One region of the Enterobacter sp. FW301-JW81 genome, then DNA from elsewhere that is predicted to be linked to it. Evidence: predicted binding sites of a transcription regulator. Region 1 holds the regulator's gene; each other region holds the start of a gene.
What was found. The regulator PurR, encoded in region 1, represses purine synthesis genes. The targets are predictions, from matches to a motif close to CANGCAAACGTTTGCNTG.
Positions count from the first base shown of each region.

Region 2: purT (formate-dependent phosphoribosylglycinamide formyltransferase) is a predicted target of PurR. The motif match lies at 5,524-5,541, and genes of this name have one in related genera.
Region 3: AC3WOK_RS16265 (nucleoside-specific channel-forming protein Tsx) is a predicted target of PurR. The motif match lies at 5,143-5,160, and genes of this name have one in related genera.
Region 4: carA (glutamine-hydrolyzing carbamoyl-phosphate synthase small subunit) is a predicted target of PurR. The motif match lies at 4,732-4,749, and genes of this name have one in related genera.

Region 1 is NZ_JBYTBA010000001.1:619,559-627,639, reverse strand. Features, by position in the region: gene AC3WOK_RS03010 (MFS transporter) at 1-328, opposite strand, end outside; gene cydH (cytochrome bd-I oxidase subunit CydH) at 492-581, opposite strand; gene purR (HTH-type transcriptional repressor PurR) at 879-1,904, shown strand; gene punR (DNA-binding transcriptional activator PunR) at 1,922-2,833, opposite strand; gene punC (purine nucleoside transporter PunC) at 2,949-4,148, shown strand; gene cfa (cyclopropane fatty acyl phospholipid synthase) at 4,447-5,595, shown strand; gene AC3WOK_RS02980 (riboflavin synthase) at 5,626-6,267, opposite strand; gene mdtK (MdtK family multidrug efflux MATE transporter) at 6,493-7,866, shown strand; tRNA gene AC3WOK_RS02970 (tRNA-Val) at 8,020-8,081, shown strand, end outside.
Region 2 is NZ_JBYTBA010000002.1:748,074-756,154, forward strand. Features, by position in the region: gene zwf (glucose-6-phosphate dehydrogenase) at 69-1,544, shown strand; gene edd (phosphogluconate dehydratase) at 1,778-3,589, shown strand; gene kdgA (bifunctional 4-hydroxy-2-oxoglutarate aldolase/2-dehydro-3-deoxy-phosphogluconate aldolase) at 3,629-4,270, shown strand; gene purT (formate-dependent phosphoribosylglycinamide formyltransferase) at 4,312-5,490, opposite strand; gene AC3WOK_RS10505 (tellurite resistance TerB family protein) at 5,661-6,311, shown strand; gene ptrB (oligopeptidase B) at 6,397-8,081, shown strand, end outside.
Region 3 is NZ_JBYTBA010000005.1:120,485-128,565, forward strand. Features, by position in the region: gene secD (protein translocase subunit SecD) at 1-1,824, shown strand, start outside; gene secF (protein translocase subunit SecF) at 1,835-2,806, shown strand; gene AC3WOK_RS16255 (VOC family protein) at 2,949-3,314, shown strand; gene AC3WOK_RS16260 (helix-turn-helix transcriptional regulator) at 3,329-4,009, shown strand; gene AC3WOK_RS16265 (nucleoside-specific channel-forming protein Tsx) at 4,120-5,004, opposite strand; gene AC3WOK_RS16270 (SadB/YajI family lipoprotein) at 5,275-5,814, opposite strand; gene nrdR (transcriptional regulator NrdR) at 5,967-6,416, shown strand; gene ribD (bifunctional diaminohydroxyphosphoribosylaminopyrimidine deaminase/5-amino-6-(5-phosphoribosylamino)uracil reductase RibD) at 6,421-7,524, shown strand; gene ribH (6,7-dimethyl-8-ribityllumazine synthase) at 7,612-8,081, shown strand, end outside.
Region 4 is NZ_JBYTBA010000004.1:176,766-184,846, reverse strand. Features, by position in the region: gene ileS (isoleucine--tRNA ligase) at 1-1,466, shown strand, start outside; gene lspA (signal peptidase II) at 1,466-1,966, shown strand; gene fkpB (FKBP-type peptidyl-prolyl cis-trans isomerase) at 2,085-2,534, shown strand; gene ispH (4-hydroxy-3-methylbut-2-enyl diphosphate reductase) at 2,536-3,486, shown strand; gene dapB (4-hydroxy-tetrahydrodipicolinate reductase) at 3,692-4,513, shown strand; gene carA (glutamine-hydrolyzing carbamoyl-phosphate synthase small subunit) at 4,968-6,116, shown strand; gene carB (carbamoyl-phosphate synthase large subunit) at 6,135-8,081, shown strand, end outside.

The DNA.
Region 1 (8,081 bases):
ACGCGCCGTGGTTAAGGCTGGTCAGAATGCGAGACAGCATCAGCGTGGTGTAGTCCGGCGCAATGGCGGAAAGCACGTTGCCCAGGGTGAAAATCGCCATCAGGAAAATCAGCGCATTGCGGCGCGCGCGGTGCGAAAGGAGAAGCGTCATCAGCGGCGCGCCTACCATCACGCCGATTGCGTAGGCGCTGATTAACATGCCTGCAGCAGGGATCGAGACGTCCACGCCCCGGGCAATAACAGGCAGTAACCCCATCGGGGAGAATTCAGTGGTGCCAATCCCAAAAGCGCCAATCGCCAGGGCCAGCAGGGGAAAATTGATTTTCATGCGTCAACTCCGGATGCCGTGTCATATGGGGACACAGAACAAAGAAGCCGAAAGCATGACATCAATCACAAAAAATTAGAAGTTAACAAAATGGCAAAAGATTTTTGCATGAGAAGTAACAATTGGGGCGATCGGGAGGGAGAACGCTCTCCCTCCGCGTAAATCAGTGCAGCGCAGCCGTCAGACCGGCAGCGACAATCAGAGCCAGCACAATAACGGTGGTGAACAGCGAAAACTTCAGATCGGAACTCATCAATTTTTCTCCTTTTAATCCCCCCACGAAAAGTGAGCCTGCTCATTTTTGCACAGTTTACGTCAAAAATCTTCCTGGATTTAAACTGATAAACACTTTACCTCTTCCCCTTTTCATCAAGATAGGACAAAATTCCACGCTAAATTTATTAGCGTACCGGCCATTGACCCCCTCCTGACGTCCCGTGTCGTTTTCCCGGCGTGCCGCAACTCAACATTGCGAAATAAGGGTGAGAGAAGGCAAACGTTTACCTTCAAGTTTTTCAGGAGTTTAGGATATGGTCTGGAGTGACATTTAATGGCAACAATTAAAGACGTAGCAAAACGCGCAAACGTTTCCACTACAACCGTATCACATGTTATTAACAAAACCCGCTTCGTGGCGGAAGAGACGCGCAATGCCGTCTGGGCCGCGATCAAAGAGCTGCACTATTCGCCAAGTGCGGTTGCGCGAAGCCTCAAGGTTAATCACACCAAATCTATTGGATTGCTGGCCACCAGCAGTGAAGCGGCCTATTTTGCCGAGATCATTGAAGCAGTTGAGAAAAACTGCTTCCAGAAAGGCTATACCCTGATTCTGGGCAACGCGTGGAACAGCATTGAAAAACAGCGCGCCTACCTGTCGATGATGGCGCAAAAGCGTGTTGATGGCCTGCTGGTGATGTGTTCCGAGTATCCGGAGTCCGTGCTGTCCATGCTCGAAGAGTATCGCCATATTCCGATGGTGGTGATGGACTGGGGCGAAGCGCGCGCGGACTTCACCGATTCCGTTATCGATAACGCCTTTGAAGGCGGCTATATGGCCGGTCGTTACCTGATCGAACGCGGTCACCGCGAGATTGGCGTGATCCCGGGTCCGCTGGAGCGCAACACCGGCGCGGGCCGTCTGGCCGGCTTCATGAAAGCAATGGAAGAAGCGCTGATCAACGTGCCGGAAAACTGGATCGTGCAGGGCGACTTTGAGCCGGAGTCGGGCTACCGCGCTATGCAGCAGATCGTCTCCCAGCAGCATCGTCCGACCGCCGTGTTCTGCGGGGGCGACATCATGGCGATGGGCGCGCTCTGCGCCGCCGATGAGCTGGGCCTGCGCGTACCGCAGGATATTTCCGTGATCGGGTATGATAACGTGCGTAACGCGCGCTACTTTACGCCAGCGTTGACCACCATTCACCAGCCGAAAGATTCGCTGGGCGAAACGGCCTTCAACATGCTGATGGACAGGATCGTCAACAAGCGCGAAGAGTCGCAGTCCATTGAAGTTCACCCGCGCCTTATCGAACGCCGTTCCGTTGCGGATGGCCCGTTCCGCGACTACCGTCGTTAATCGCTCTACGGGGCCAGCTACGCTGGCTCCCGTAACCACTCCCGGTTCAGCGTTTCGCTGTCTCCCAGATAATCCAGAAGCCAGTCCATGGCGGGTGAGACGTCATTTTGCTGCCAGGTGAGGCAGCAGGCCGCATCCGGGAAGGGATTCTCCAGCGTCAGTTCAACCCATTCTCCGGTATCGATTTTTGGGCGCGCAAAGTGCACGGGCACCATCGCGACGCACAGCCCGGCGCTGAGGCACGTCGCCGACGATTCCCAGTCAGGGGCCACCACCCGCCGCTGGTTATCCAGAAGCCAGGTGATACGCTTGGGTAATGAACGGGAGGTATCCTCCAGCACCAGTGAAGGCCAGTTGCGTAGCGTATCGTCGCTCAACGGCCCTTCCATTGCCGCCAGCGGATGATCGCGTGCCACCACGCACTTCCAGCTCAGCATGCCCATATCGCGAAAGGCGTAACGTCCCCCGACCGGGATCGCCTGCGTGGCCCCAATCGCCATCTCTGCCCTGCCGTCCGCCAGCGCATCCCAGACGCCGTTGAACACCTCCTGCGAGACCCGCAGCTCGACGTCAGAAAAATGCCGATAGAAATCGACGATCATTTGCCGGGTGCGTTCCGGCTTAACGATATTATCCACCGCGATGGAAAGATGCCCCCGCCAGCCGTTGGCGATCTGCTGACACTGTTCGCGGGTGATCTGCATTTTTTTGATAACAGAACGCCCTTCCTTCAAAAACCACGCGCCGGCGGGCGTTAATTCGACATCACGATGGCGCCGTTCAAACAGCGGAACCGCCAGCCACTCTTCGAGCTGACGCACGGTGTAGCTGATAGCCGAAGGGACGCGGTGCAGCTCCTGCGCCGCACCGCTAAAGCTGCCGTTACGCGCGACAGCATCGACCACTTCAAGAGAATAATCTGACCACATTTTCTGCCTGCAAAATTTTTGAATGCACCCGCCAAATATTAGCGTTTCACAAGCGGCTTTGCACTCCCTACACTCAGCGCCAACGTACACCTGCCTCCTTAAGGAGAATAAAATAATGCAACCCAGGAAAGGTTTTTTAGTCTGGCTCGGCGGCTTAAGCGTGCTGGGCTTTTTGGCCACCGATATGTACCTGCCGGCTTTCGCCGCTATGCAGGAAGATCTGCAGACGCCTGCCGCGGCCATCAGCGCCAGCCTGAGTTTGTTCCTCGCCGGTTTTGCTTTCGCACAGCTGCTCTGGGGACCGCTCTCGGATCGCTTTGGTCGTAAACCGGTATTGCTGCTGGGTCTGGCCATTTTTGCCGTTGGCTGTCTGGGGATGCTATGGGTACGCGACGCCACCTGGCTGCTGGTGCTGCGCTTTATTCAGGCCGTGGGCGTCTGTGCCGCTGCCGTCACCTGGCAGGCGCTGGTTACCGACTACTACCCGGCTAACCGCACAAACCGTATTTTCGCCACCATTATGCCGCTCGTGGGACTCTCGCCAGCCCTTGCTCCGCTGCTGGGCAGCTGGATCCTCGCGCATTTTGACTGGCAGGCCATTTTTGCCACGCTGTTTGCCATCACGCTGGTACTAATGCTGCCGGCGTTTGCCCTCAAGCCCGCGCATAAAAAAGAGGCGCATGCTGACGCGAAGCCAATCACCTTCACTTCCCTGCTGGGCACCAAAGCGTATCGCGGCAATGTCCTGATCTATGCCGCCTGCTCGGCGAGCTTCTTCGCGTGGCTCACCGGCTCGCCGTTTATTCTGCACGATATGGGATACAGCCCGGCAGCCATCGGGCTGAGCTACGTTCCGCAGACCATCGCGTTCCTGGTGGGCGGATACGGCTGTCGTGCAGCGCTGCAAAAGTGGGAAGGTCAGCAGATGCTGCCATGGCTGCTGGTGCTGTATGCCCTGAGCGTTATCGGGACCTGGGCCGTTGGCTTTATTCCGGGCGCCGGTCTGGCTGAAATTTTGATTCCATTCTGCGTGATGGCCGTCGCGAACGGGGCGATTTACCCTATCGTCGTAGCGCAGGCGCTCCGTCCGTTCCCGCAGGCGACAGGACGCGCCGCCGCGCTGCAGAACACCCTGCAGCTGGGTTTGTGCTTCCTGGCAAGCCTGGTGGTCTCCGCGCTGATTGCTACGCCGCTTCTGACCACCACCAGCGTGATGCTGGTGACCGTTGCGCTGGCGGTAATAGGCTATCGCATGCAGGCCTCCGCGCAGCGTGAGCAGGATAACCGCGCTCAGGTTGAAACGTCACATGCGTAATTGCGCCAGAAATCATGTTAATTTTCAGTGATTAGGTTGCTAAGAATTTTCTATTGAATCACCAAATTTTGAGGCCTATACTAAATTTGGTTCGATTAAATACGATAAATATTAAGCGTTAACGGGAGCCGGAGTGCTCCCGTTTTACCATGGAAGGCATTTTCGGCAAGGGTTATCTCCCTTCCTCTGTTCTACGTCGGATACTAGCCTCGCGGTATTTACCGTGAGATTTCTCACAAACCAAAAAAGCGTCTACGCTGTTTTAAGGTTCTGATCACAGTAGGGTGATGGAGAAGCTATGAGTTCATCGTGTATAGAAGAAGTCAGCGTTCCGGACGATAACTGGTCCCGGATCGTCAGTGAACTGTTGGGTCGTGCAGGCATCACTATCAACGGATCTTCGCCATCCGATCCCCAGGTCAAACATCCCGACTTTTTTAAACGCGTGTTGCGTGAGGGATCGTTAGGACTGGGAGAAAGCTATATGGACGGCTGGTGGGAGTGCGAACGGCTGGATATCTTTTTCGCCAGCGTTTTGCGTGCCGGTCTGGAAAATCAACTCCCCCGCAACCTGAAAGACACCCTGCGTGTCGCCTCTGCCAGACTGTTTAATCTGCAAAGTAAAAAACGCGCGTGGATCGTCGGCAAAGAACACTACGATCTTGGCAACGACCTGTTCAACCGCATGCTTGACCCTTTCATGCAGTACTCCTGCGCCTACTGGAAAGACGCGTCGACGCTTGAAGAGGCTCAGCAGGCTAAGCTGCGTCTGATTAGCGAGAAACTGCAGCTACAGCCCGGTATGCGCGTGCTGGATATCGGCTGCGGCTGGGGCGGGCTGGCGTACTTTATGGCGAAGCACTATGGCGTCAGCGTGGTCGGCGTCACGATTTCAGCGGAACAGCAAAAAATGGCGCGGGAACGCTGCCAGGGTCTCGATGTGGATATCCGGCTGCAGGATTACCGTGACCTGAACGAACAGTTCGATCGTATCGTTTCCGTGGGTATGTTCGAGCACGTTGGGCCGAAAAACTACGACACCTACTTTGAGGTGGTGGATCGTAATTTAAAGCCGGACGGCATCTTCCTGCTGCACACTATCGGCTCTAAGCGGACCGACAATAACGTTGACCCGTGGATCAACAAATACATCTTTCCGAACGGCTGTTTACCGTCCGTTCGCCAGATTGCCAACGCCAGTGAATCCCATTTCGTTATGGAGGACTGGCATAACTTTGGCGCCGATTACGACACCACGCTGATGGCATGGCATGCGCGTTTTCAGGAGGCCTGGCCAGAGATTGCGGACAACTATTCTGAACGATTCAAACGGATGTTTAGCTATTATCTGAATGCCTGTGCGGGCGCGTTTCGCGCGCGGGATATTCAGCTCTGGCAGGTGGTTTTCAGCCGTGGGATTGAACACGGATTGCGTGTCGCACGCTAAAAAATAACCCCGGAAATCCGGGGTTGTTTTTTATTCTTCTTCGACGGCCTTTATTATTGCGGCTTCTTTTGCTGCCAGCACGCGTTCAACCGTATCGACCACCGCCTGGGTTTGCGGATCGATTTCGATATTCACGCGATGCCCCAGTTTTTTCGTACCCAGCGTGGTGCGCTGCAGCGTTTCAGGAATTAAGTGCACGCAAAAACGCGTTGGCGTTACTTCCCCCACCGTCAGGCTAATCCCATCGATGCCAATAAATCCTTTATAGAGGATGTATTTCATTAATGAAGGATCCTGCATTTTGAACCAGATTTGACGGTTATTTTCCGAGGTGACGATTTTCGCCACTTCCGCGGTGGTCATGATGTGCCCGGACATCAGATGGCCGCCAATCTCATCGCTGAACTTCGCCGCCCGCTCAACGTTGACGGTATCCCCCACCGCCAGCTCGCCCAGGTTGGTGATGCGCAGCGTCTCTTTCATTAAATCAAAGCTGATCTGGCTGCCGTTAATTTCGGTTACTGTCAGGCAGCAGCCGTTGTGGGCAATCGACGCGCCGGTTTCGATGCCCTCAAGCATATATTCCGGCAGCTCGACAACATGAGTACGGAAATTAGGTTTTTCATCAATGGACACCACTTTGGCGGTGCCCTGCACAATACCAGTAAACATGCTTACAACTCCTGTTTTTTCCGGACGGTGGTGACACCGTTTAATCCCACCACAATAACAGTTGGAAAAACAGGTTGCCAGCGGAGCGCATTTACTGGCGATTTTTTCACTAGATAAATAGCTAAAGCCCGCTACAATAGCTGGCACCCCCCTGCATTTTCTTCTTGCTGCCCGTTTCGGCGGCTTTTTTAGTCTCTCAAATAACTACAAAATAAAGGTGTTCACGTGCAGAAGTACATGAATGAAGCGCGCCAGTTATTGGCACTGGCTATACCAGTGATCATCGCGCAAGTGGCCCAGACCGCAATGGGATTTGTGGATACGGTAATGGCAGGTGGCTACAGCGCCACCGATATGGCGGCCGTGGCTATCGGCACGTCAATCTGGCTTCCGGCCATCCTGTTCGGCCACGGTCTGCTGCTCGCGCTCACGCCTGTTATCGCTCAGCTCAACGGCTCGGGGCGTCGCGAACGCATTGCCCATCAGGTCCGTCAGGGCTTCTGGCTGGCAGGGTTTGTCTCCGTGCTGATTATGGTCGTGCTCTGGAACGCGGGCCATATCATTCGCGCTATGCATAATATTGACCCGGCACTGGCTGATAAAGCCGTGGGCTATCTGCGTGCCCTGCTCTGGGGTGCGCCTGGCTACCTCTTTTTCCAGGTGGCGCGTAACCAGTGTGAAGGCCTGGCGAAAACCAAGCCTGGGATGGTGATGGGCTTTATTGGTTTGCTGGTTAATATTCCGGTTAACTATGTCTTTATTTACGGCCACTTCGGGATGCCGGAGCTTGGCGGCGTCGGCTGCGGCGTGGCGACGGCTGCCGTTTACTGGGTGATGTTCTTCTCCATGCTCACCTTCGTGAAGCGCGCCCGTTCAATGCGCGATATTCGTAACGAGAACAGATTTAGCACCCCGGACTGGAACATCATGACCCGTCTGGTGCAGTTAGGGTTACCGATTGCCCTGGCACTGTTCTTTGAGGTAACCCTGTTTGCCGTGGTTGCCCTGCTGGTCTCCCCGCTGGGTATCGTGAACGTGGCCGGGCACCAGATTGCGCTGAACTTCAGTTCCCTGATGTTCGTCCTGCCGATGTCGCTGGCCGCGGCAGTGACCATTCGCGTGGGCTTCCGCCTGGGACAAGGCTCTACGCTGGATGCGCAAACGGCCGCCCGGACCGGGCTGGGCGTCGGCGTCTGCATGGCCATCTGCACGGCGCTTTTTACCGTTGCGCTGCGCGAGCAGATTGCCCTGCTCTATAACGACAGTCCGGAAGTGGTCGCGCTGGCCTCGCACCTGATGCTGCTGGCCGCTATATACCAGATCTCGGACTCCATCCAGGTAATTGGCAGCGGCGTGCTGCGCGGATATAAAGACACGCGTTCGATCTTCTTTATCACCTTCATCGCCTACTGGGTGCTGGGACTGCCGACTGGCTACATACTGGCCCTGACCGATCTGGTGGTTGAACGCATGGGTCCGGCTGGGTTCTGGATGGGCTTTATCATCGGCCTGACGTCGGCGGCGATTATGATGATGATGCGAATGCGCTTCCTGCAGCGCCAGCCGTCAACGGTCATTTTGCAACGCGCTGCACGTTAAATATGCAGTAGCCGCCAGCCGGCGGCTACTTTCTCTTCACTTTGCGCGGTAATAAAGCAATCGCGTGAAATCAGAGAGAAAAATGCATTTTCCCTCTTGCCTCATTGGGGCTGTGCCGCTAATATTCGTCCCCGTTGTCACCGACAACACGTTGCGTTCATAGCTCAGTTGGTTAGAGCACCACCTTGACATGGTGGGGGTCGTTGGTTCGAGTC
Region 2 (8,081 bases), on a different contig from region 1:
AGTGCATTGTAATAAAATTACAACGATACCTGGCAGAAGTACCAGGTGATCCAACTGAGGAGAATGACATGGCGGTAACGCAAACAGCCCAGGCATGTGACCTGGTCATTTTCGGCGCGAAAGGCGATCTTGCACGCCGAAAATTGCTGCCTTCCCTGTATCAACTGGAGAAAGCGGGCCAAATTCACCCGGATACCCGTATCCTGGGTGTCGGGCGCGCCGACTGGGACAAGGACGCTTATACCAAAGTCGTCCGCGAGGCGCTCGAAACTTTCATGAAAGAAAAAATTGATGAAAGTTTGTGGGATACCCTGAGTGGACGCCTCGATTTCTGCAATCTGGACGTGAATGACGTCAGCGCGTTTACCCGCTTAGGCGCGATGCTGGATCAGAAAAACCGTGTCACCATTAACTATTTCGCCATGCCGCCAAGCACCTTCGGCGCCATCTGCAAAGGGCTGGGTGAAGCCAAACTGAACGCCAAACCGGCTCGCGTCGTGATGGAAAAACCGCTGGGTACCTCACTGGCCACCTCGCGTGAAATCAACGACCAGGTGGGCGAGTTCTTTGAAGAGTGCCAGGTTTACCGTATTGACCATTACCTCGGTAAAGAGACGGTACTGAACCTGCTGGCGCTGCGCTTTGCCAACTCCCTGTTTGTGAATAACTGGGACAACCGCACCATCGACCACGTGGAAATCACCGTGGCGGAAGAGGTTGGCATTGAAGGTCGCTGGGGTTACTTTGACCAGGCCGGCCAGATGCGTGACATGATCCAGAACCACCTGCTGCAAATTCTGTGCATGATTGCCATGTCCCCACCGTCTGACCTGACGGCTGACAGCATCCGCGATGCAAAAGTGAAAGTGCTGAAATCGCTGCGCCGCATCGACCGCTCCAACGTGCGTGAGAAGACCGTTCGCGGTCAGTACACCGCCGGGTTTGCACAGGGCAAAAAAGTGCCAGGCTACCTGGAAGAAGAGGGCGCGAACAAGGCCAGCAACACCGAGACGTTTGTTGCGATCCGCGTGGATATCGACGACTGGCGCTGGGCGGGTGTTCCATTCTACCTGCGCACCGGTAAACGTCTGCCGGCCAAGTGCTCCGAAGTGGTGGTTTACTTCAAAAACCCGGAACTGAACCTGTTCAAAGAGTCATGGCAGGAGCTGCCGCAGAACAAACTGACCATTCGTCTGCAGCCGGACGAAGGGGTGGATATCCAGATCCTGAACAAAGTGCCGGGCCTGGATCATAAGCACAACCTGCAGACCACCAAGCTGGACCTGAGCTACTCCGAAACCTTCAACCAGACGCACCTGGCCGATGCTTACGAGCGTCTGCTGCTGGAAACCATGCGCGGCATTCAGGCGCTGTTCGTGCGTCGCGATGAAGTGGAAGAGGCGTGGAAATGGGTCGACTCCATTACCGAAGCCTGGGCGGCCGATCAGGATGCGCCAAAACCGTATCAGGCGGGCACCTGGGGACCTGTGGCGTCGGTGGCGATGATCACCCGCGATGGCCGCTCCTGGAACGAGTTTGAGTAAGATAATCCTCTAGCTCGAAAGTGTTATTTTACCGGTAACATGATCTAACACAGCTAGTGGCACAATTTTCAACTTTTAAGCTCCGCGTGGATTCACCCGCGGAGCTTTTTTTATTACACTGCCGGAAGTGATTTTGCCCCTGAGCTCCGGACAGCAAGCGTTTCAGCGTTGTTAACAACTGCCAGCGACTTTGTAAACTCCCGAGCCCGGACAGATAAATGAGAGGAGCTTTTATGAATCCGACATTGTTACGCGTAACACAGCGCATTATCGAACGCTCGAAAGAGACCCGTTCGGCCTACCTCGCCCGGATTGAACAGGCAAAGAGCAACACCGTACATCGCTCGCAGCTGGCCTGCGGTAACCTGGCGCACGGTTTCGCCGCCTGCCAGCCTGATGATAAAGCCTCATTAAAGAGCATGTTGCGTAACAATATCGCCATCATTACCTCCTACAACGATATGCTTTCCGCGCACCAGCCTTATGAGGTTTATCCCGATATTATCCGTAAAGCGCTGCACAGCGTGAATGCCGTGGGCCAGGTGGCGGGCGGTGTACCCGCTATGTGCGACGGCGTGACGCAGGGTCAGGACGGTATGGAGCTGTCTCTGCTGAGCCGCGAAGTGATTGCCATGTCCGCGGCGGTGGGGCTGTCACACAACATGTTTGATGGCGCGCTGTATCTCGGCGTGTGTGACAAGATTGTCCCGGGCCTGGTGATGGCTGCGCTGTCGTTTGGCCATCTGCCTGCGATCTTTGTGCCGTCCGGCCCGATGGCAAGCGGCCTGCCGAACAAAGAAAAAGTCCGTATTCGTCAGCTGTATGCGGAAGGGAAAGCAGACCGCCAGGCGCTGCTGGAGGCGGAAGCCGCGTCCTACCATGCGCCGGGGACCTGTACGTTCTACGGTACGGCCAACACTAACCAGATGGTCGTGGAATTTATGGGGATGCAGCTTCCAGGCTCGTCCTTTATCCAGCCGGATGCACCGCTGCGCAAGGCGTTGACCGAGGCCGCGGCCCGTCAGGTCACGCGACTGACCGGCAACGGCAACGAATGGATGCCGATGGGCAAAATGGTCGACGAAAAGGTCATCGTCAACGGGATTGTTGCGCTGCTGGCAACCGGGGGGTCAACTAACCACACCATGCACCTGGTGGCCATGGCGCGTGCGGCGGGCATCCTGATTAACTGGGATGATTTCTCTGAGATCTCTTCCGTGGTGCCCCTGATGGCACGCCTCTATCCGAACGGCCCGGCGGATATTAACCACTTCCAGGCCGCAGGCGGCGTACCGCTGCTGATGCGTGAGCTGCTGAAGGGGGGTCTGCTGCATGAAGATGTAAACACCGTGGCGGGCTTTGGCCTGCAGCGCTACACCCAGGAGCCGTGGCTGAACAACGGCGAGCTGGACTGGCGTGATGGGGCGAGCGCCTCTCTTGATGCGCAGGTGATTGCCACCATCGATAAACCTTTCTCTCCTCACGGTGGCACCAAAGTCCTGAGCGGTAACCTCGGTCGTGCGGTGATGAAAACCTCAGCCGTACCGGAAGAGAACCAGATTATCGAAGCGCCGGCGGTGGTGTTTGAAAGCCAGCACGACGTATTACCCGCCTTTGATGCCGGTCTTCTCGACAAAGACTGCGTGGTGGTGGTGCGTCATCAGGGGCCAAAAGCCAACGGGATGCCAGAATTACATAAACTTATGCCACCACTTGGTGTATTATTGGACCGCCGTTTCAAAATTGCACTGGTGACCGATGGGCGCCTCTCTGGCGCATCCGGTAAAGTGCCTTCAGCCATCCACGTGACGCCGGAAGCATACGACGGCGGCCTGCTGGCGAAAGTGCGTGACGGCGACATGATTCGCGTTAATGGCCAGACGGGCGAGTTAACCCTGCTGGTTGATGACGCAGAGCTGGCGGCACGTCAGCCCCATATTCCTGACCTGAGCGCCTCGCGCGTGGGGACTGGACGCGAAATGTTTGGTGCGCTGCGTGAGAAACTCTCCGGTGCGGAGCAGGGCGCAACCTGTATTACGTTTTAAGACGACTTGATTTTAACGATCTGGCGAGAGAAGACTCTGATGAAAAACTGGAAAACAAGTGCAGAAGCAATCCTGACCACTGGCCCTGTCGTGCCGGTTATCGTGGTAAACAAGCTGGAGCACGCTGTACCGATGGCGAAAGCGCTGGTTGCGGGCGGCGTTCGCGTTCTGGAAGTGACCCTGCGTACCGCCTGCGCGATGGACGCTATTCGCGCTATCGCCAAAGAAGTGCCGGACGCCATCATCGGTGCGGGTACCGTTCTTAATGCACAGCAGCTGGCCGACGTGACCGAAGCGGGCGCACAGTTTGCCATCAGCCCGGGCCTGACCGAGCCGCTGCTGAAAGCCGCCACCGAAGGCACTATTCCGCTGATCCCGGGTATCAGCACCGTTTCTGAACTGATGCTGGGGATGGACTACGGTCTGAAAGAATTCAAATTCTTCCCGGCGGAAGCGAACGGCGGCACCAAAGCGCTGCAGGCGATTGCGGGTCCATTCTCTCAGGTGCGTTTCTGCCCGACCGGCGGTATCTCTCCTGCTAACTACCGTGACTACCTGGCGCTGAAGAGCGTGCTGTGCATCGGCGGCTCATGGCTGGTTCCGGCGGATGCGCTGGAAGCAGGCGACTGGGATCGTATCACCAAACTGGCTCGTGAAGCGGTTGAAGGCGCGAAGCAGTAAGTCATCTCCGCATGAGAAACGGGCCTTACGGCCCGTTTTTTTTATCCTGCTACCTTAACGTTTGCTGCGGCCGCTTTCGCTCTCGCCACGGCGTCGTCCACGTTATCTCCGGTGGCTAATGCCACGCCAAGACGACGGGAGCCATCGATTTCCGGCTTGCCGAACAAACGCACCTGCAGACCTGCGCCCACCGCTGCGTCGACGTTATCAAACGTGACGTTCTGGCTGGTTAACTGCGGCAGGATCACCGCCGACGCGGCCGGGCCGTACTGACGAATGCCGCCCACAGGCAGGCCGAGGAAGGCCCGCACGTGAAGGGCAAACTCGGAGAGATCCTGCGAAATGAGCGTGACCATGCCGGTGTCATGCGGGCGAGGGGAAACTTCGCTGAAAATCACGTCATCACCGCAAACAAACAGCTCCACGCCGAACAGGCCGTATCCGCCCAGCGCCAGAACGGTCTTGCGGGCAATCTCCTGCGCACGTTCCAGCGCAAGGGCGCTCATCTGCTGCGGTTGCCAGGATTCGCGGTAATCGCCATCTTCCTGGCGGTGGCCAATCGGATCGCAGAAATGGACGCCGTCAACGGCGCTGACGGTTAGCAGGGTGATCTCGAAATCAAACTTCACCACGCCTTCGACAATCACGCGTCCAGCTCCGGCGCGGCCACCCTGCTGGGCATAATCCCACGCCTTGTCCAGCGTGCTGCTGTCGCGAATGAAGCTCTGCCCTTTACCGGAGGAGCTCATCACCGGCTTAATGATGCACGGGTAGCCAATCTCCCCGACGGCCTGCAGAAACGCGGCCTTATCGGCAGCAAAGCGATAGCTCGAGGTGGGCAATCCCAGCTCTTCCGCCGCCAGGCGACGGATGCCTTCGCGGTTCATGGTCAGCTTTGCGGCTTTTGCACAGGGCACCACGCGCTGGCCTTCCTGTTCAAGGGCGATCAGCGTATCGGTGGCGATGGCTTCAATTTCCGGCACAACGAAATCCGGTTTCTCGCGCGTAATCAGCTCGCGAAGGGCATCGCCATCCAGCATGTTAATCACATAAGAACGATGGGCGACGTGCATGGCGGGTGCGTCGGCGTAACGGTCTACGGCAATGACTTCCACGCCTAAGCGCTGACACTCAATGGCGACCTCTTTACCCAGCTCGCCCGACCCTAACAGCATCACTCGCGTCGCCGCAGGTCGCAGCGCGGTTCCTAAACGAATCATAACAATCCCCCTGAAAAAGTTGCGCGCAGTATAAACGAAAACGTTTGCGTCTGTCTTGTGCAGGGCTCAAGGCGCGGGCAGAAATTTGCGCTTCTTTAGTCCGTCCAGACATTTCCTGACGCCTGCTCGCTTACGCTGTGGAGCATGTTCACCGTTAAGTGAGGGAAACCATGTCTGGCTGGCTAAATCAATTGCAATCCCTGTTAGGGCAGAAAACATCCACCTCTGGCGAACAGGGGCTCAGTAAACTGCTGGTCCCCGGGGCGCTCGGCGGGCTGGCAGGCCTGCTGGTCGCGAATAAATCCTCGCGAAAATTACTGGCAAAATACGGCACAGGCGCGCTGCTGGCCGGCGGTGGCGCCATCGCCGGCACCGTACTGTGGAATAAATACAAGGACAGGGTACGGACCGCGCACGGCGATGAGCCGCATTACGGCGAGCACACCTCGCCGCTGGATCTGCGGACAGAACGGCTGATCCTTGCGCTGGTCTTTGCCGCGAAAAGCGACGGGCATATCGACGTCAAGGAGCGATCGGCGATTGAGCAGCAGCTGCGCGAAGCCGGTGTTGAAGAGAAGGGAAGAGCGCTGGTGGCACAGGCGATTGAACAGCCGCTCGATCCGCAGCGTCTTGCGCAAAGTGTGAAAAATGAGGAAGAGGCGCTTGAGCTTTATTTCCTCAGCTGCGCCGCCATCGATATCGATCACTTTATGGAGCGGAGCTACCTTAACGCGCTCGGCGACGCGCTGAAGATACCGCAGGATGTGCGCGAGGGGATTGAGCAGGATATCAAGGAGCAAAAACAGGCGTTGCAGGGATAGCAATCGCCGTTCCGGCCATGTTTCGCTTGCATCATGCGCGGGTTTTGCCAACCTTATAGGGTGTAAAACTTAAAAGAATGATGCTATGCCACCGAAAGCCCGACGTACTCCTTATGCGATCGTCACGCATGGCGATACGCGCATAGACAACTATTACTGGCTGCGGGATGATTCGCGATCCCGGCCAGAGGTGCTCGACTACCTGCACGCGGAAAACGACTATGGCCGCAAGGTCATGTCCAGCCAGCAGACGCTTCAGGACCAGCTGCTGAATGAAATGGTGCAGCGCATTCCCCAGCGCGATATCTCCGCGCCCTGGACCAAAAACGGCTATCGCTACCGCCATATTTACGAGCCCGGCAATGAGTATCCCATCTACCAGCGTCAGTCGGTGTTAAGCGCCGAATGGGACGAGTGGGATATTCTGCTGGATGCCAACCAGCGCGCCGCCCACAGCGAGTTTTATACCCTGGGCGGCATGTCCATTTCCCCGGATAACGCGGTGATGGCGCTGGCGGAGGATTACCTCTCCCGTCGCCAGTACGGCCTGCGTTTTCGCAATCTCGAAACGGGCAACTGGTATCCGGAAATGCTGGAAAACGTCTCTCCAGATTTTGTCTGGGCGAATGATTCAGAGACGGTTTACTACGTTAAAAAGCACGCCTCCACGCTGCTGCCTTACCAGGTATGGCGACACACCGTGGGAACGGACTCCGCAGACGACGAGCTGGTCTATGAAGAGAAAGACGAAACGTTCTATGTCAGCCTGCATAAAACCTCTTCACGCCACTATGTGATTATCTTCCTTGCCAGCGCGACGACGTCTGAAGTCCTGCTGCTGGACGCCGAACTGCCCGATGCCCAGCCGCTCTGTTTCCTGCCGCGTCGCAAGGATCACGAGTACAGCCTGGATCACTTCCAGCACAGCTTTTATTTGCGCTCGAATCGCGAGGGCAAAAACTTTGGTCTTTATAAAACCAAGGTGCGCGATGAGCGCAAGTGGGAGGTGCTTATTCCCGCGCGGGATCAGGTGATGCTGGAAGGGTTCACCCTGTTTACCGACTGGCTGGTGGTGGAAGAGCGCCAGAGGGGGCTGACCAGTATCCGGCAAATCAACCGCAAAACCCGGGAAGTGGTGGGGATTGCGTTCGACGACCCGGCGTATGTGACGTGGATTGGCTTCAACCCGGAGCCCGAATCGTCGCGGTTGCGCTACGGCTACTCGTCCATGACCACGCCGGATACCCTGTTTGAGCTGGATATGGCAACCGGGCAGCGTCAGGTGATTAAACAGACCGAGGTAAAAGGATTTGAGTCCGAAAACTACCGAAGCGAGCACGTGTGGGTTATCGCCCGCGATGGGGTGGAAGTGCCCGTCTCGCTCGTCTATCACAAAGCACATTTCCAGAAAGGCAAAAATCCGATCCTCGTCTACGGCTACGGCTCGTATGGCTCCAGCATGGACGCCGATTTCAGCAGCAGCAGGTTAAGCCTGCTCGATCGCGGCTTTGTGTTTGCCATCGCCCATATTCGCGGCGGCGGTGAGCTGGGGCAGCACTGGTATGAAGACGGGAAATTCCTGAAAAAGAAAAACACGTTTAATGACTACCTCGACGTCTGCGATGCGCTGATTGAGCAGGGCTATGGCGATCCGCAGCTCTGCTTTGGTATGGGAGGCAGCGCGGGCGGCATGCTGATGGGGGCGGTTATCAACCAGCGTCCCGACCGCTTTAAGGGGGTTGTCGCACAGGTTCCGTTTGTTGATGTGGT
Region 3 (8,081 bases), on a different contig from region 1:
AAGTACATCATGCTGGTCGTCGTGATTCTCGTCGGCCTGCTGTACGCACTTCCCAACCTGTATGGTGAGGATCCGGCCGTTCAAATCACTGGCGCGCGCGGTGTCGCCGCCAGTGAGCAAACGCTGATCCAGGTCCAGAAAACGTTACAAGAAGAAAAAATTACCGCTAAGTCTGTGGCACTGGAAGAGGGCGCTATTCTTGCTCGCTTCGACACCACCGACACGCAGCTCCGCGCTCGTGAAGCGCTGATGGGCGTGCTGGGTGATAAATACGTCGTGGCGCTTAACCTTGCTCCTGCAACCCCGCGTTGGCTGGCTGCTCTGAACGCAGAGCCAATGAAACTGGGTCTTGACCTGCGTGGCGGCGTTCACTTCCTGATGGAAGTGGATATGGATACCGCGCTCGGCAAGCTGCAGGAACAGAACATCGACAGCCTGCGCAGCGATCTGCGTGAGAAAGGCATTGCGTACACTACCGTGCGTAAAGAAGATAACTACGGCTTGAGCATCACGTTCCGCGACAGCGCGGCGCGCGACCAGGCTGTAACTTACCTGTCTCAGCGTCACCGCGATCTGGTGATTACCTCTCAGGGCAGCAACCAGCTGCGTGCGGTGATGACGGATGCGCGTCTGAGCGAAGCGCGTGAATACGCCGTTCAGCAGAACATCAACATTCTGCGTAACCGTGTAAACCAGCTTGGCGTGGCTGAGCCGCTGGTACAGCGTCAGGGTGCTGACCGTATCGTGGTAGAACTGCCGGGTATCCAGGATACCGCACGTGCGAAAGAGATTCTGGGTGCAACCGCGACTCTGGAATTCCGTCTGGTTAACACCAATGTCGATCAGTCCGCCGCTGCCGCAGGCCGTATTCCGGGTGACTCCGAAGTGAAACAGACCCGCGAAGGTCAGCCGGTTGTGCTGTACAAACGCGTGATCCTGACCGGTGACCATATCACTGACTCCACTTCCAGCCAGGATGAATACAACCAGCCGCAGGTTAACATCTCGCTCGATAGCGCGGGTGGTAACATCATGTCCAACTTCACGAAGGACAACATCGGCAAACCGATGGCGACCCTGTTCGTGGAGTACAAAGACAGCGGTAAGAAAGACGCAAACGGTCGTGCGGTGTTGGTGAAAGAGGAAGAGGTGATTAACATCGCCAACATCCAGTCTCGTCTGGGTAACAGCTTCCGTATTACCGGTATTAACAACCCGAACGAAGCGCGTCAGCTCTCTCTGCTGCTACGTGCCGGTGCGCTGATTGCGCCAATTCAGATTGTTGAAGAACGTACCATTGGTCCTACTCTGGGGATGCAAAACATCCAGCAGGGTCTGGAAGCGTGTCTGGCCGGTCTGGTGGTCTCCATCCTCTTCATGATCTTCTTCTATAAGAAGTTTGGTCTGATCGCGACGTCCGCGCTGCTGGCTAACCTGGTGCTGATCATCGGCATCATGTCCCTGCTGCCGGGTGCGACGCTGACCATGCCAGGTATTGCGGGTATCGTTCTGACCCTTGCGGTGGCGGTCGACGCCAACGTACTGATAAACGAACGTATCAAAGAAGAGTTGAGCAACGGTCGCTCTGTGCAACAGGCGATTGAGGAAGGCTATAAAGGGGCGTTCAGCTCCATCTTCGATGCGAACGTAACAACACTGATTAAGGTTCTTATCCTGTATGCAGTGGGTACTGGCGCTATCAAAGGCTTTGCGATTACCACCGGTATCGGTGTTGCAACGTCGATGTTTACCGCTATTGTCGGCACCCGTGCCATCGTGAACCTGCTGTACGGCGGCAAGCGCGTCAAAAAGCTGTCTATCTGAGGAGTGCGTTGTGGCACAGGAATATACTGTTGAACAATTAAACCACGGCCGTAAAGTCTGGGACTTTATGCGCTGGGACTACTGGGCCTTCGGCATTTCAGGTTTTCTGCTGATTGTGTCCATCGCCATCATGGGCGTGAAAGGCTTTAACTGGGGCCTCGATTTTACCGGCGGTACGGTAATTGAAATCTCCCTGGAAAAACCGATCGATATGGACCAGATGCGCGAATCGCTGCAGAAAGCGGGCTTCGAAGAGCCGCTGCTGCAGAACTTCGGCAGCAGCCGCGACATCATGGTGCGTATGCCTCCGGTACACGATGCCAACGGCAGCCAGGAGCTGGGTAGCAAGGTTCTCAAGGTCATCAACGAATCGACCAGCCAGAATGCGGCGGTGAAGCGTATTGAGTTCGTCGGCCCGAGCGTGGGCGCGGATCTGGCGCAAACCGGTGCGATGGCGCTGATGGTGGCGCTGATCTCCATCCTGATCTACGTTGGCTTCCGCTTCGAGTGGCGCCTGGCGGCAGGTGTAGTTATCGCTCTTGCGCACGACGTGGTGATCACCATGGGCGTACTGTCGCTGTTCCACATTGAGATTGACCTGACGATTGTGGCATCCCTGATGTCCGTTATCGGTTACTCACTGAACGACAGTATCGTGGTATCTGACCGTATTCGTGAAAACTTCCGTAAGATCCGTCGCGGTACGCCGTACGAAATCTTTAACGTGTCGTTGACCCAGACGCTGCACCGTACCTTGATCACATCCGGAACGACCTTGATGGTTATCCTGATGCTGTATCTCTTCGGTGGCCCGGTGCTGGAAGGCTTCTCGCTGACCATGCTGATTGGTGTCACCATCGGTACGGCGTCATCTATCTACGTCGCGTCCGCTCTGGCACTGAAACTCGGCATGAAGCGCGAGCACCTGCTCCAGCAGAAAGTCGAGAAAGAAGGGGCGGATCAGCCGTCCATTCTGCCGTAAGACATTGTCTTAGGTGTTATCGAAATCCCGGTCTGTTGGCCGGGATTTTTTTTATCTGCTCCTGACAAACACTCCTGACAGTATGCTGTCAGGAGCCCTGTCGTAGACTCTTTTCGAACCCAAACAACAGGCAGGAGGAAGTATGAAAAGTGTGATTAACTGGTTTGAAATTCCGGTCGCCGATATGGATCGCGCCATCAAATTTTATGAACCGGTAATGCAGGTTACGCTGAAGCGCGAGCAAATGGATATTGCAGAGCTGGCGATTTTCCCGCACGAAGACCCGGCAACCGGCGGCGCGCTGGCGAAATTTGACGGCGTTACGCCGTCGCAGCAGGGCGCTATTATTTATCTGCATACTGACAATCTGGCGGCCACGCTCGATCGCATCGCCTCTGCGGGCGGTGAGTGCGTGTTTGGCCCGCTGGAACTGCCGCATGGCATTGGCACTATCGCTTTGTTTACCGACAGCGAAGGTAATCGCGTCGGCCTCCATCAACCTGCCTGAGAGCTAATTAGGATATGACCCGACGCGCTGACCGCTTGTTCCAGATTGTGCAGATCCTGCGGGGCAGGCGTCTGACAACGGCAGCGCATCTGGCGGACCGGCTTGGCGTGTCCGAGCGCACGGTCTACCGCGATATCCGCGACCTGTCACTTTCCGGCGTGCCGGTGGAAGGTGAGGCGGGAAGCGGATACCGGCTGATGTCGGGTTTTGACCTGCCGCCGCTGATGCTGACAAACAGGGAGTCAGAGGCGCTGATCGTCGCGATTCGCCTGCTCAAAACCTGGGGAGGTGAGTCGCTGTCGCGCGAGCTGGAGTCGGCTCAGGAAAAGGTGCTGGCTATCCTGCCGGAGGAGAGTCGGCGAAAGGCGGAGCAGGCGCGTATCTACGCCCCGGACTTTTGCATGCAAAGTCACTCCCGCAGCCATTTTGACATGATTCATCAGGCGATTTCCGCCCAGCGCGTGCTGGCGCTGCATTACCGCGATGAAGCCGGACAGCTCTCTAAGCGTGAGGTTCAGCCGCTGGGGCTGTTCTTCTGGGGTGAGCGCTGGCTGCTGGCGGCGTGGTGCGAACGGCGCGATGACTATCGCTGTTTCCGGCTCGACAGATGCCTCAATATTGTGACGACGGAGAGGCGATTTAGCGAGAGTGCGGACAGGTCATTGGCGGATTTTTTGCGCAAGGTGAGGCAGTAAAAAGCCAGCTCTTGAGCTGGCTTTTTTGCCCGGCGGCGCTGCGCTTGCACGGGCCTACAGGTTTTGTAGGCCGGGTAAGGCGTAGCCGCCACCCGGCACTAACCGTCAGGTTAGAAGTTATAACCCACAACCAGGTAACCACCCCAGCCGGTAGAACGGACGCTGAAATCGCCGTTGCCGAAGTTCAGGCTCGCGTCATCGTTCCACTGGCCACCGTTGTGCCAGTAACGCGCAACAACAGAGTAGTGCCAGTGATCGTAGTTCAGCGCCAGGATGTGGCTGGAGGCGATGGAGTCGTTGGTGCGCGCTTTCTTACCGTTCAGGTCGCGGAAGTCGTTGTCGCCCAGATCTGAACCCCAGTCAAAGTTGGTGAAGCCGATGTAGCTCAGGTTGCCGCCCCACAGCTGGGTAATTGGCACAAAGTATTTCACTTTGAAACGGTAGCCATCCCACTCGTTTTCGTTCGCGGCACCGTAGTTCTGCCACTGGTACTTAGCGTACACGTTCAGAGACAGGCTCATTGGCAGACCGGTATCGATGTCAGTACCCAGACCCATGTACCAGGTGCTCTGGCGACCGGATTTGTTGCGGCCCATGTCGTAGATGTAGTTGTTCGCGAAGTACCACTCTTTGAACGGACCAAACGCCAGGCTGGTACCGGTCAGCTTATCAATAGAGAAGCGTGGTTCAATTTCCATGAACAGTGGGGAACCGTGGTTCCAGATACCTTTCGCGTCGGTGTTACCACCGAAGAAGACCGGTGCATCCATATAGCCATAGAAATCAAACCAGTCTTTCTTGGCGAACGCTTCATATTCCAGGTAGGTATCGTTACGGATCTGAGGTCCGAAGCGGGTGTGGTAGCTGCCAACCACGTTAACGCTCTGGTGCCACCAGTCGGAGAGGTATTGCGGTTTGTCGTTTTCCGCTGCGTTAACAGTGAAAGAGGAGGACAGTGCCAGCACGGCGCCAGCTGCGAGTAATGTTTTTTTCATAATCATGCCACTGATTGAAATTCCCTTCCGGGAGTGAAAAATGCGCGAATTGCGTTTCTAAATATTTCGTGTTTCTGCGGTGCCTATTATAGGAATCCCTGCTCACAAAAATATGTGTTGTTTCACATATCTCTCACACGCGTAATCGATTGCGTTCACGTTTGCGTACTTTAAACGGCCGGGATTGTAGCGGCAATCATTTATGTTGCCAATCCATACGAAATGTAAATGTTAGCGGAGTGACATTTCACTCCGCTTAAGAGGATGGAATTACTGCGCGGCAGGTTGAATGTCGTGAATGCGGATAAAGCCTAACTGTTCCGGCGTAAGGCCGCTTAGCTGAAGCGGTATTTCCACATCGCTGGGCGCTAAAACGCTGGCCGGGGCGGTGAACAGCTGATTCTTCACGTTCACCTCCTGGTAATTCTCCGTGGTGCCCTGGATTTGTCCCCACTCCACGGTACCGCTGAAGGCTGGAAGCGGATCGTTGGATTCGCCCTGGATGCGTAATGTTGCGCGCGTACCATCGGCATTCGCCGCCACGTTCACCAGCGACATTTTCAGCGTGCCGACCTGGCTGTTCAGGCGCGCAGGCGTATTCGCGCCCGGCAGCAGATAAACTCCGCTGCTGGATTTGGCGTTCAGCGCGTTTTGCTGGGTGATCTTCACCGTTTCTTTGTTCAGTTTGTCCAACGCCGTATTGAGCGTATTCACGCTCTGTTTCATCTGACGGACTTCGGTTTGCTGTGCACAGGCGCTAAGGGTGAAGAGGCTCCCCACCAGCAAAATTTTCAGGTAACGTCTTGTCATTGCGTTTATTTCCTTGAAATAACGGATCGCTCTAATGATAGCCAGCATCATTGCGTCAGACATAGATCCTTTATCTCAAAAAGCTCTTCCTTTGTTGTCAGGCCAGATCAGGGTAAAATGAAAATCAGTTAACCGGATAACAGGGATACCGTATGCATTGCCCATTCTGCTCCGCTGTGGATACCAAAGTCATCGACTCTCGTCTTGTGGGCGAGGGGTCATCCGTACGCCGTCGTCGGCAGTGTCTGGTGTGCAACGAGCGTTTCACGACCTTTGAGGTTGCAGAGCTGGTAATGCCGCGCGTGGTAAAAAGTAACGACGTGCGCGAGCCGTTCAACGAAGAGAAACTGCGCAGCGGGATGCTAAAGGCCCTCGAAAAACGGCCCGTCAGCGCGGATGACGTCGAAATGGCGTTAAACCACATAAAATCTTACCTGCGCGGTTTGGGCGAGCGTGAAGTGCCCAGCAAGATGATCGGCAACCTGGTGATGGAACAGCTGAAAAAACTTGATAAGGTCGCCTATATCCGCTTCGCCTCTGTCTACCGCAGTTTCGAAGATATCAAAGAGTTCGGCGAAGAGATCGCCCGCTTACAGGATTAAGCTCATGCACGATGAGATGTACATGGCGCGCGCCATGAAGCTGGCGCAGCGCGGTCGTTTTACTACCCATCCCAACCCAAACGTCGGGTGCGTGATCGTCAAAGACGGCGAGATTGTGGGGGAGGGGTTTCACTATCGTGCAGGCGAGCCGCATGCTGAGGTTCATGCGCTGCGCATGGCTGGCGAGAAGGCGCGCGGTGCCACGGCCTACGTTACGCTGGAGCCCTGCAGCCATCACGGGCGTACGCCGCCGTGCTGCGAAGCGCTGATTGCCGCCGGTGTTTCACGCGTGGTCGCCTCGATGCAGGACCCGAATCCGCAGGTGGCCGGACGCGGTCTGTATCGCCTGCAGCAGGAAGGCATTGAGGTCAGCCATGGTCTGATGATGCAGGACGCGGAAGCAATCAATAAAGGCTTCCTGAAGCGTATGCGCACGGGGTTCCCGTATATCCAGCTCAAGCTGGGCGCCTCGCTGGATGGACGTACGGCGATGGCAAGCGGCGAGAGCCAGTGGGTAACTTCGCCGCAGGCAAGGCGCGATGTGCAACGTCTGCGTGCGCAAAGCCATGCTATCCTCACCAGCAGTGAAACCGTGCTCGCTGACGATCCGGCCATGACCGTGCGCTGGGATGAGCTGAATGCCGATACCCAGGCGCTCTATCCGCAGGAGAACCTGCGTCAGCCGCTGCGTATTATTATTGATAGCCAGAACCGCGTGACGCCGGAGCACCGTATTGTCCAGCAGCCGGGTGAAACCTGGATTGCCCGCACCAGGGAAGATACGCGCGAATGGCCGGAAGGCGTGCGCAGCATCATGGTGCCGGAGCATAACGGTCATCTGGATCTCGTGGTGCTGATGATGCTGCTCGGCAAGCAACAGGTGAACAGCATTTGGGTCGAAGCGGGCCCGACGCTGGCCGGTGCGCTCTTACAGGCCGGGCTGGTGGATGAACTGATTGTTTACGTTGCGCCTAAACTGTTAGGTCACGACGCGCGCGGCCTGTTTGTGCTGCCCGGCCTTGAAAAACTGGCCGATGCACCACAACTCAAATTTAGCGAGATTCGTCCGGTGGGTCCGGATGTCTGCCTCCACTTAACGACAGCGTAATTGCTCCCGAAATAGGGAAGCAGTGCGCAAAGTATTATGATAAAATCCGCCCCCCTGCGGGGCCAAATGAACCCGTAAAGGAAGAGTATGAACATTATTGAAGCTGCTGTAGCTACCCCGGACGCTCGCGTCGCCATCACCATTGCGCGTTTCAACAACTTCATCAACGACAGCCTGCTGGAAGGTGCCATTGACGCCCTGAAACGTATCGGCCAGGTTAAAGATGACAACATTACCGTTGTTTGGGTTCCAGGCGCTTACGAACTGCCACTGGCGGCGGGCGCGCTGGCGAAAACCGGTAAATATGACGCGGTGATTGCACTGGGTACCGTTATTCGTGGCGGCACTGCGCACTTCGAATACGTTGCGGGCGGTGCAAGCAACGGTCTGGCACACGTTGCGCAGGACGCTGAAATTCCTGTCGCGTTCGGCGTGCTGACCACCGAAAGTATTGAACAAGCCATCGAACGTGCTGGCACCAAAGCCGGTAACAAAGGTGCAGAAGCTGCACTGACCGCGCTTGAAATGATTAATGTATTGAAAGCCATCAAGGCCTG
Region 4 (8,081 bases), on a different contig from region 1:
GTATCGAATCCATGGTCGCTAACCGTCCTGACTGGTGTATCTCCCGTCAGCGTACCTGGGGCGTGCCGATGTCTCTGTTCGTGCATAAAGAGACGCAAGAACTGCACCCGAACACCCTGGAACTGATGGAAGAAGTGGCGAAACGCGTCGAAGTTGACGGTATTCAGGCGTGGTGGGATCTCGACTCCCGCGACATCCTGGGCGCTGACGCAGACAGCTACGAGAAAGTGCCGGATACCCTGGACGTGTGGTTCGACTCCGGGTCTACCCACTCCTCCGTGGTTGACGTGCGTCCGGAGTTTTCCGGTCACGCCGCCGACATGTATCTGGAAGGGTCTGACCAACACCGCGGCTGGTTCATGTCATCCCTGATGATTTCCACCGCCATGAAAGGCAAAGCTCCTTACCGTCAGGTACTGACCCACGGCTTCACCGTGGATGGTCAGGGCCGCAAGATGTCCAAATCTATCGGTAACACCGTTTCTCCGCAGGATGTGATGAACAAACTGGGCGCAGATATTCTGCGTCTGTGGGTGGCCTCCACCGACTACACCGGCGAAATGGCGGTATCTGACGAGATCCTGAAACGTGCTGCCGACAGCTATCGTCGTATCCGTAACACCGCGCGCTTCCTGCTGGCGAACCTGAACGGGTTTGATCCGGCAAAAGACATGGTGAAACCGGAAGAGATGGTCGTGCTGGACCGCTGGGCGGTAGGCTGCGCGAAAGCGGCGCAGGACGATATCCTGAAGGCCTATGAGTCTTACGACTTCCACGAAGTGGTGCAGCGCCTGATGCGCTTCTGCTCCATCGAGATGGGCTCGTTCTACCTCGACATCATCAAAGACCGCCAGTACACCGCGAAAGCGGACAGCGTGGCGCGTCGTAGCTGCCAGACCGCGCTGTTCCACATCGCAGAAGCGCTGGTTCGCTGGATGGCGCCGATCATGTCCTTCACCGCGGATGAAATCTGGGGCTATCTGCCGGGCGACCGCGAGAAATATGTCTTCACCGGCGAATGGTACGAAGGTCTGTTCGATCTCTCCAGCACTGAAGCGATGAACGATGCCTTCTGGGACGAGCTGCTGAAAGTACGTGGCGAAGTGAACAAGGTTATCGAGCAGGCGCGTGCTGACAAGAAAGTCGGTGGTTCTCTGGAAGCAACGGTCACGCTGTACGCGGAACCGGAGCTGGCGGCTAAACTGACGGCGCTGGGCGATGAATTACGATTTGTCCTGTTGACCTCCGGCGCGAAAGTTGCGGATTATGCCGAAGCTTCTGCTGATGCTCAGCAGAGCGAGCTGCTCAAAGGACTGAAAGTCGCGCTGAGCAAAGCCGACGGTGAGAAATGCCCGCGCTGCTGGCATTACACTACCGATGTCGGTCAGGTGGCGGAACACGCAGACATCTGCGGACGCTGTGTAAGCAACGTCGCCGGTGACGGCGAAAAACGTAAGTTTGCCTGATGAGTAAAACTCTCTGTTCAACAGGACTGCGCTGGCTGTGGCTGGTTGTGGTGGTGCTGATTATCGATCTGGGCAGCAAGTTCCTGATCCTCCAGAATTTTGCTCTGGGGGATACGGTCCCGCTGTTCCCGTCGCTTAACCTGCACTACGCGCGTAACTACGGCGCGGCGTTCAGTTTCCTGGCCGACAGCGGTGGCTGGCAGCGCTGGTTCTTTGCGGGTATCGCTCTCGGTATCTGCGTGATCCTGGCAGTGCTGATGTACCGCTCAAAGGCGACGCAAAAGCTGAATAACATCGCCTACGCGCTGATCATTGGAGGCGCGCTGGGCAACCTGTTTGACCGCCTGTGGCACGGCTTTGTGGTCGATATGATCGACTTCTACGTCGGCGACTGGCACTTCGCGACCTTTAACCTCGCCGATAGCGCAATTTGCATCGGTGCGGCGTTAATCGTGCTGGAAGGCTTCCTGCCGAAACCAGCCGCGAAAGAGCAGGCGTAAGCATCAATGCCGGGTGACGCGTAGCTTACCCGGCCTACCGAATATGCCGACACTTGTAGGCCGGGTAAGCGCAGCGCCACCCGGCACACAGGCGAGACAACATTAAAGAGCAATGTGTATGTCTAAATCCGTACAGAGCAATAGCGCAGTTCTCGTTCACTTCACGCTGAAACTGGATGATGGTTCAACGGCTGAATCCACCCGAAATAACGGCAAGCCGGCCCTGTTTCGTCTTGGCGATACCTCCCTGTCTGAAGGTCTTGAGCAGCAGCTTCTGGGTCTGAAAGAGGGTGAGAAAAAAGCCTTTTCGCTGGAGCCGGATGCCGCGTTTGGTGTCCCGAGCCCGGACCTGATCCAGTATTTCTCGCGCCGTGAGTTTATGGATGCGGGTGAACCGGAAATTGGGGCGATTATGCTCTTTACCGCTATGGACGGCAGCGAAATGCCTGGCGTGATCCGCGAAATCAACGGCGACTCGATTACCGTTGACTTCAACCATCCGCTTGCCGGGCGTACCGTTCATTTTGATATTGAAGTGCTGGAAATCGATCCTGCACTGGAGGCCTGAAATGCAGATCCTGTTGGCTAACCCGCGCGGCTTCTGCGCCGGTGTAGACCGCGCTATCAGCATTGTTGAAAACGCGCTGGAAATTTACGGCGCGCCGATTTATGTGCGTCACGAAGTGGTGCACAACCGCTACGTGGTCGACAGCCTGCGCGAGCGCGGTGCCATCTTTATTGAACAAATCAGCGAAGTTCCGGACGGTGCGATCCTGATTTTCTCCGCGCATGGCGTCTCTCAGGCGGTACGGAACGAAGCGAAAAGCCGCGATTTGACCGTGTTCGATGCCACCTGCCCATTAGTCACGAAAGTGCATATGGAAGTCGCACGCGCCAGCCGTCGTGGTGAAGAGTCGATTCTGATTGGCCATGCCGGTCATCCGGAAGTTGAAGGCACCATGGGCCAGTACAGCAACCCGGAAGGGGGGATGTATCTGGTTGAGTCGCCTGAAGATGTGTTAACGCTGAACGTAAAAAATGAAGCCCGTCTGTCGTTTATGACCCAGACCACGCTCTCCGTAGACGATACCTCGGACGTGATTGACGCCCTGCGTCAGCGTTTCCCGAAAATCGTCGGTCCGCGTAAGGATGACATCTGCTACGCAACCACTAACCGTCAGGAAGCGGTGCGTGCCCTTGCTGAACAGGCGGATGTGGTGCTGGTGGTCGGCTCCAAAAACTCGTCTAACTCCAACCGTCTGGCCGAACTGGCGCAGCGGATGGGGAAAGCGGCTTTCCTGATTGATGACGCGTCGGATATTCAGGAAGCGTGGGTTAAAAACGCGGCCTGCGTGGGCGTGACGGCAGGGGCTTCCGCGCCGGATATACTGGTACAGAATGTCATTACTCGTCTGCAGGAACTCGGCGGTGGCGAAGCGGTGCCGCTGGAAGGACGTGAAGAGAACATCGTTTTCGAAGTCCCGAAAGAACTGAGAATTGATGCCCGCGAAGTCGAATAGTCCCTTTTCTGATGAAAGGCCAGCACCTCCTGTGCTGGCCTTTTTTTTACCCGTTACTTTATCGTGACGACAAAATCATGTCTTTTACTGATATTTAAGTCGGTTTCACGTTAAATTCTAATTATCGGTGTTTTCAGTTGGCAGTGCTTCTCAAGGCTGGTTAATCTGAAAACGGTTTACATCATTTTAACGTAAGAGAATAACTATGCATGATGCACAGATCCGTGTCGCTATTGCGGGCGCGGGTGGACGTATGGGCCGTCAGCTGATTCAGGCGGCGCTACAGATGGATGGTGTGGCACTTGGCGCGGCGCTGGAACGTGCAGGTTCATCACTACTTGGCACCGATGCGGGTGAGCTGGCGGGCGCAGGCCACACGGGCGTAACCGTGCAGAGCAGCCTGGAGGCTGTAAAAGATGACTTTGACGTGTTCATCGATTTTACGCGCCCTGAAGGCACATTGAATCACCTGGCGTTTTGCCGTCAGAACGGTAAAGGGATGGTGATTGGCACCACCGGTTTTGACGAGGCGGGTAAACAAGCCATTCAGGAGGCATCAAACGAGATTGCGATCGTCTTCGCTGCCAACTTTAGTGTAGGCGTTAACGTGATGCTGAAGCTGCTGGAAAAGGCGGCGAAAGTGATGGGCGACTATACCGACATTGAAATTGTTGAAGCGCATCACCGCTATAAAGTCGACGCGCCATCAGGCACGGCGCTGGCAATGGGCGAAGCGATTGCTTATGCAATGGATAAAGACTTAAAAGACATCGCGGTCTATTCTCGCGAAGGTCATACGGGCGAACGCGTTCCGGGATCCATTGGTTTCGCAACGGTGCGAGCAGGCGATATCGTCGGCGAACATACCGCGATGTTCGCCGATATCGGCGAACGTGTAGAGATCACGCATAAGGCATCTAGCCGAATGACATTTGCAAATGGCGCAGTGCGCTCCGCGTTGTGGTTGAAAGGCAAGCGTAATGGTCTTTTTGATATGCGAGATGTACTCGATCTCAACAATTTGTAAGCATTATTACCCATCGTGATGTGGTTATTGCAGTCGTAATATATTGATTGCATAGGGCAATAATTTATTGCCCTTTTATTTTGTCTTCTTTGTGAGTGTTATTAAGTTAAAGCTTTAAAACAATATCTCTTCTCTCTGTTTTACGTTGCGTAATTGTAAATTTTGACCATATGGTCCACTTTTTATTGCCCCGCGCACGAAATTTCCGTTAAACTTACCGCGCAAGCGTTTTCCAGAATGATTTGCCTGATCTTTTTGCCCGTTAAATCGCATTCCAGCCGCCAGGCTCGCAAAAGACTAAACAAAATATCCGTTTTAAGTTGACTTTTACCCACCAAATCCCCAGAATGCCGCCGTTTGCCAAAAATCCGCTGGCAACACATTTGCATTGATCCATGACATGGTTATGAATTAATATGCAAATAAAGTGAGTGAATATTCTCTGGAGGGTGTTTTGATTAAGTCAGCGCTATTGGTTCTGGAAGACGGAACCCAGTTTATCGGTCGGGCCATAGGGGCAACGGGTTCGGCGGTTGGGGAAGTCGTTTTCAATACTTCAATGACCGGTTATCAAGAAATCCTCACTGATCCTTCCTATTCTCGCCAAATCGTTACTCTTACTTATCCTCATATCGGCAATGTCGGCACCAATGCGGCTGACGAAGAGTCCTCTCAGGTACATGCGCAAGGCCTGGTCATTCGCGACCTGCCGCTGATTGCCAGCAACTTCCGCAACACCGAAGACCTCTCTTCCTACCTGAAACGCCATAACATCGTGGCGATTGCCGATATCGATACCCGTAAGTTAACGCGTCTGCTGCGCGAGAAGGGTGCACAAAACGGCTGCATCATTGCAGGCGATAACCTCGATGCGGCCCTGGCGCTGGAAAAAGCGAAAGCCTTCCCGGGCCTGAACGGCATGGACCTGGCAAAAGAAGTGACTACCGCTGAAGCCTACAGCTGGACGCAGGGTAGCTGGACGCTGGAAGGCGACCTGCCGGAAGCGAAAAAAGAGAGCGAGCTGCCTTTCCACGTGGTGGCTTATGATTTTGGCGCCAAGCGCAACATCCTGCGCATGCTGGTTGACCGCGGCTGCCGTCTGACGGTGGTGCCGGCGCAGACCTCTGCCGAAGACGTACTGAAGATGAACCCGGACGGCATCTTCCTCTCTAACGGCCCAGGCGACCCGGCTCCTTGTGACTACGCCATCGCTGCCATCAAGTCCTTCCTGGAAACCGACATCCCGGTATTCGGCATCTGCCTCGGCCATCAGCTGCTGGCTCTGGCGAGCGGTGCGAACACCGTTAAGATGAAGTTCGGTCACCACGGTGGTAACCACCCGGTGAAAGACATTGATAACAACACGGTGATGATTACCGCGCAGAACCACGGTTTCGCCGTCGATGAGGCCTCAATGCCGGCTAACCTGCGCGTGACCCATAAGTCGCTGTTCGATGGCACCCTGCAGGGGATTCATCGTACCGATAAGCCAGCATTCAGCTTCCAGGGCCACCCTGAAGCCAGCCCGGGCCCACACGATGCCGCGCCGCTGTTCGATCACTTCATCGAACTTATTGAGCAATACCGTAAGACCGCTAAATAATCAGGAGCCGAGAAGACAATGCCAAAACGTACAGACATAAAAAGCATCCTGATCCTTGGCGCTGGCCCGATCGTCATCGGCCAGGCCTGCGAATTCGACTATTCCGGTGCGCAGGCGTGTAAAGCCCTGCGCGAAGAGGGTTACCGCGTTATCCTGGTCAACTCTAACCCGGCAACCATCATGACCGACCCGGAAATGGCTGATGCAACCTACATCGAGCCGATTCACTGGGAAGTGGTACGCAAAATCATCGAAAAAGAGCGTCCGGACGCGGTGCTGCCAACCATGGGCGGCCAGACGGCGCTGAACTGTGCGCTGGAGCTGGAGCGTCAGGGCGTGCTGGAAGAGTTCGGCGTGACCATGATTGGCGCAACCGCCGACGCGATTGATAAAGCAGAAGACCGTCGTCGCTTTGACGTGGCGATGAAGAAAATCGGCCTCGACACCGCGCGTTCCGGCATCGCACACAATATGGAAGAAGCGCTGGCCGTCGCGGCTGACGTGGGCTATCCGTGCATCATCCGTCCATCCTTCACCATGGGTGGCACCGGCGGCGGGATCGCCTACAACCGCGAAGAGTTCGAAGAGATTTGCGAACGCGGTCTGGATCTTTCCCCAACCAAAGAGCTGCTGATTGATGAATCGCTGATTGGCTGGAAAGAGTACGAGATGGAAGTGGTGCGTGATAAAAACGACAACTGCATCATCGTCTGCTCCATCGAAAACTTCGATGCGATGGGGATCCACACCGGCGACTCCATCACCGTTGCGCCAGCCCAGACCCTGACCGACAAAGAGTATCAAATCATGCGTAACGCCTCGATGGCGGTACTTCGTGAAATCGGCGTGGAAACCGGCGGTTCTAACGTGCAGTTCTCCGTGAACCCGAAAACCGGCCGTCTGATTGTTATCGAAATGAACCCGCGCGTGTCCCGTTCCTCCGCGCTGGCCTCTAAAGCGACCGGCTTCCCGATTGCGAAAGTGGCGGCGAAGCTGGCGGTGGGTTATACCCTCGACGAGCTGATGAACGACATCACCGGTGGCCGCACCCCGGCGTCCTTCGAGCCGTCCATCGACTACGTTGTGACCAAAATTCCACGCTTCAACTTCGAGAAATTCGCCGGCGCGAACGACCGCCTGACCACCCAGATGAAATCTGTTGGCGAAGTGATGGCGATTGGCCGCACGCAGCAGGAATCCCTGCAGAAAGCGCTGCGCGGCCTGGAAGTCGGTGCGACCGGCTTTGACCCGAAAGTAAGCCTGGACGACCCGGAAGCGCTGACCAAAATTCGCCGCGAGCTGAAAGACGCGGGCGCTGAGCGCATCTGGTACATCGCCGATGCCTTCCGTGCGGGCCTGTCCGTGGACGGCGTGTTCAACCTGACCAACATTGACCGCTGGTTCCTGGTGCAGATTGAAGAACTGGTGCGTCTGGAAGAACAGGTGGCTGAGCTGGGCATCACCGGCCTGGACGCTGACTTCCTGCGCGTGCTGAAGCGTAAAGGCTTCGCCGATGCGCGTCTGGCTAAGCTGGCGGGCGTGCGTGAAGCGGAAATCCGTAAGCTGCGCGACCAGTACGACCTGCACCCGGTCTACAAGCGCGTAGACACCTGTGCGGCAGAGTTCTCAACTGACACTGCTTACATGTACTCCACCTATGAAGATGAGTGCGAAGCGAACCCGTCCGTCGACCGCGACAAGATTATGGTGCTGGGCGGCGGTCCAAACCGTATCGGCCAGGGCATCGAGTTCGACTACTGCTGTGTACATGCCTCGCTGGCGCTGCGCGAAGACGGTTACGAGACCATCATGGTCAACTGTAACCCGGAAACGGTCTCGACCGACTACGACACCTCTGACCGCCTCTACTTCGAGCCGGTTACCCTGGAAGACGTGCTGGAAATCGTGCGCATCGAGAAGCCAAAAGGCGTTATCGTGCAATACGGCGGCCAGACCCCGCTGAAG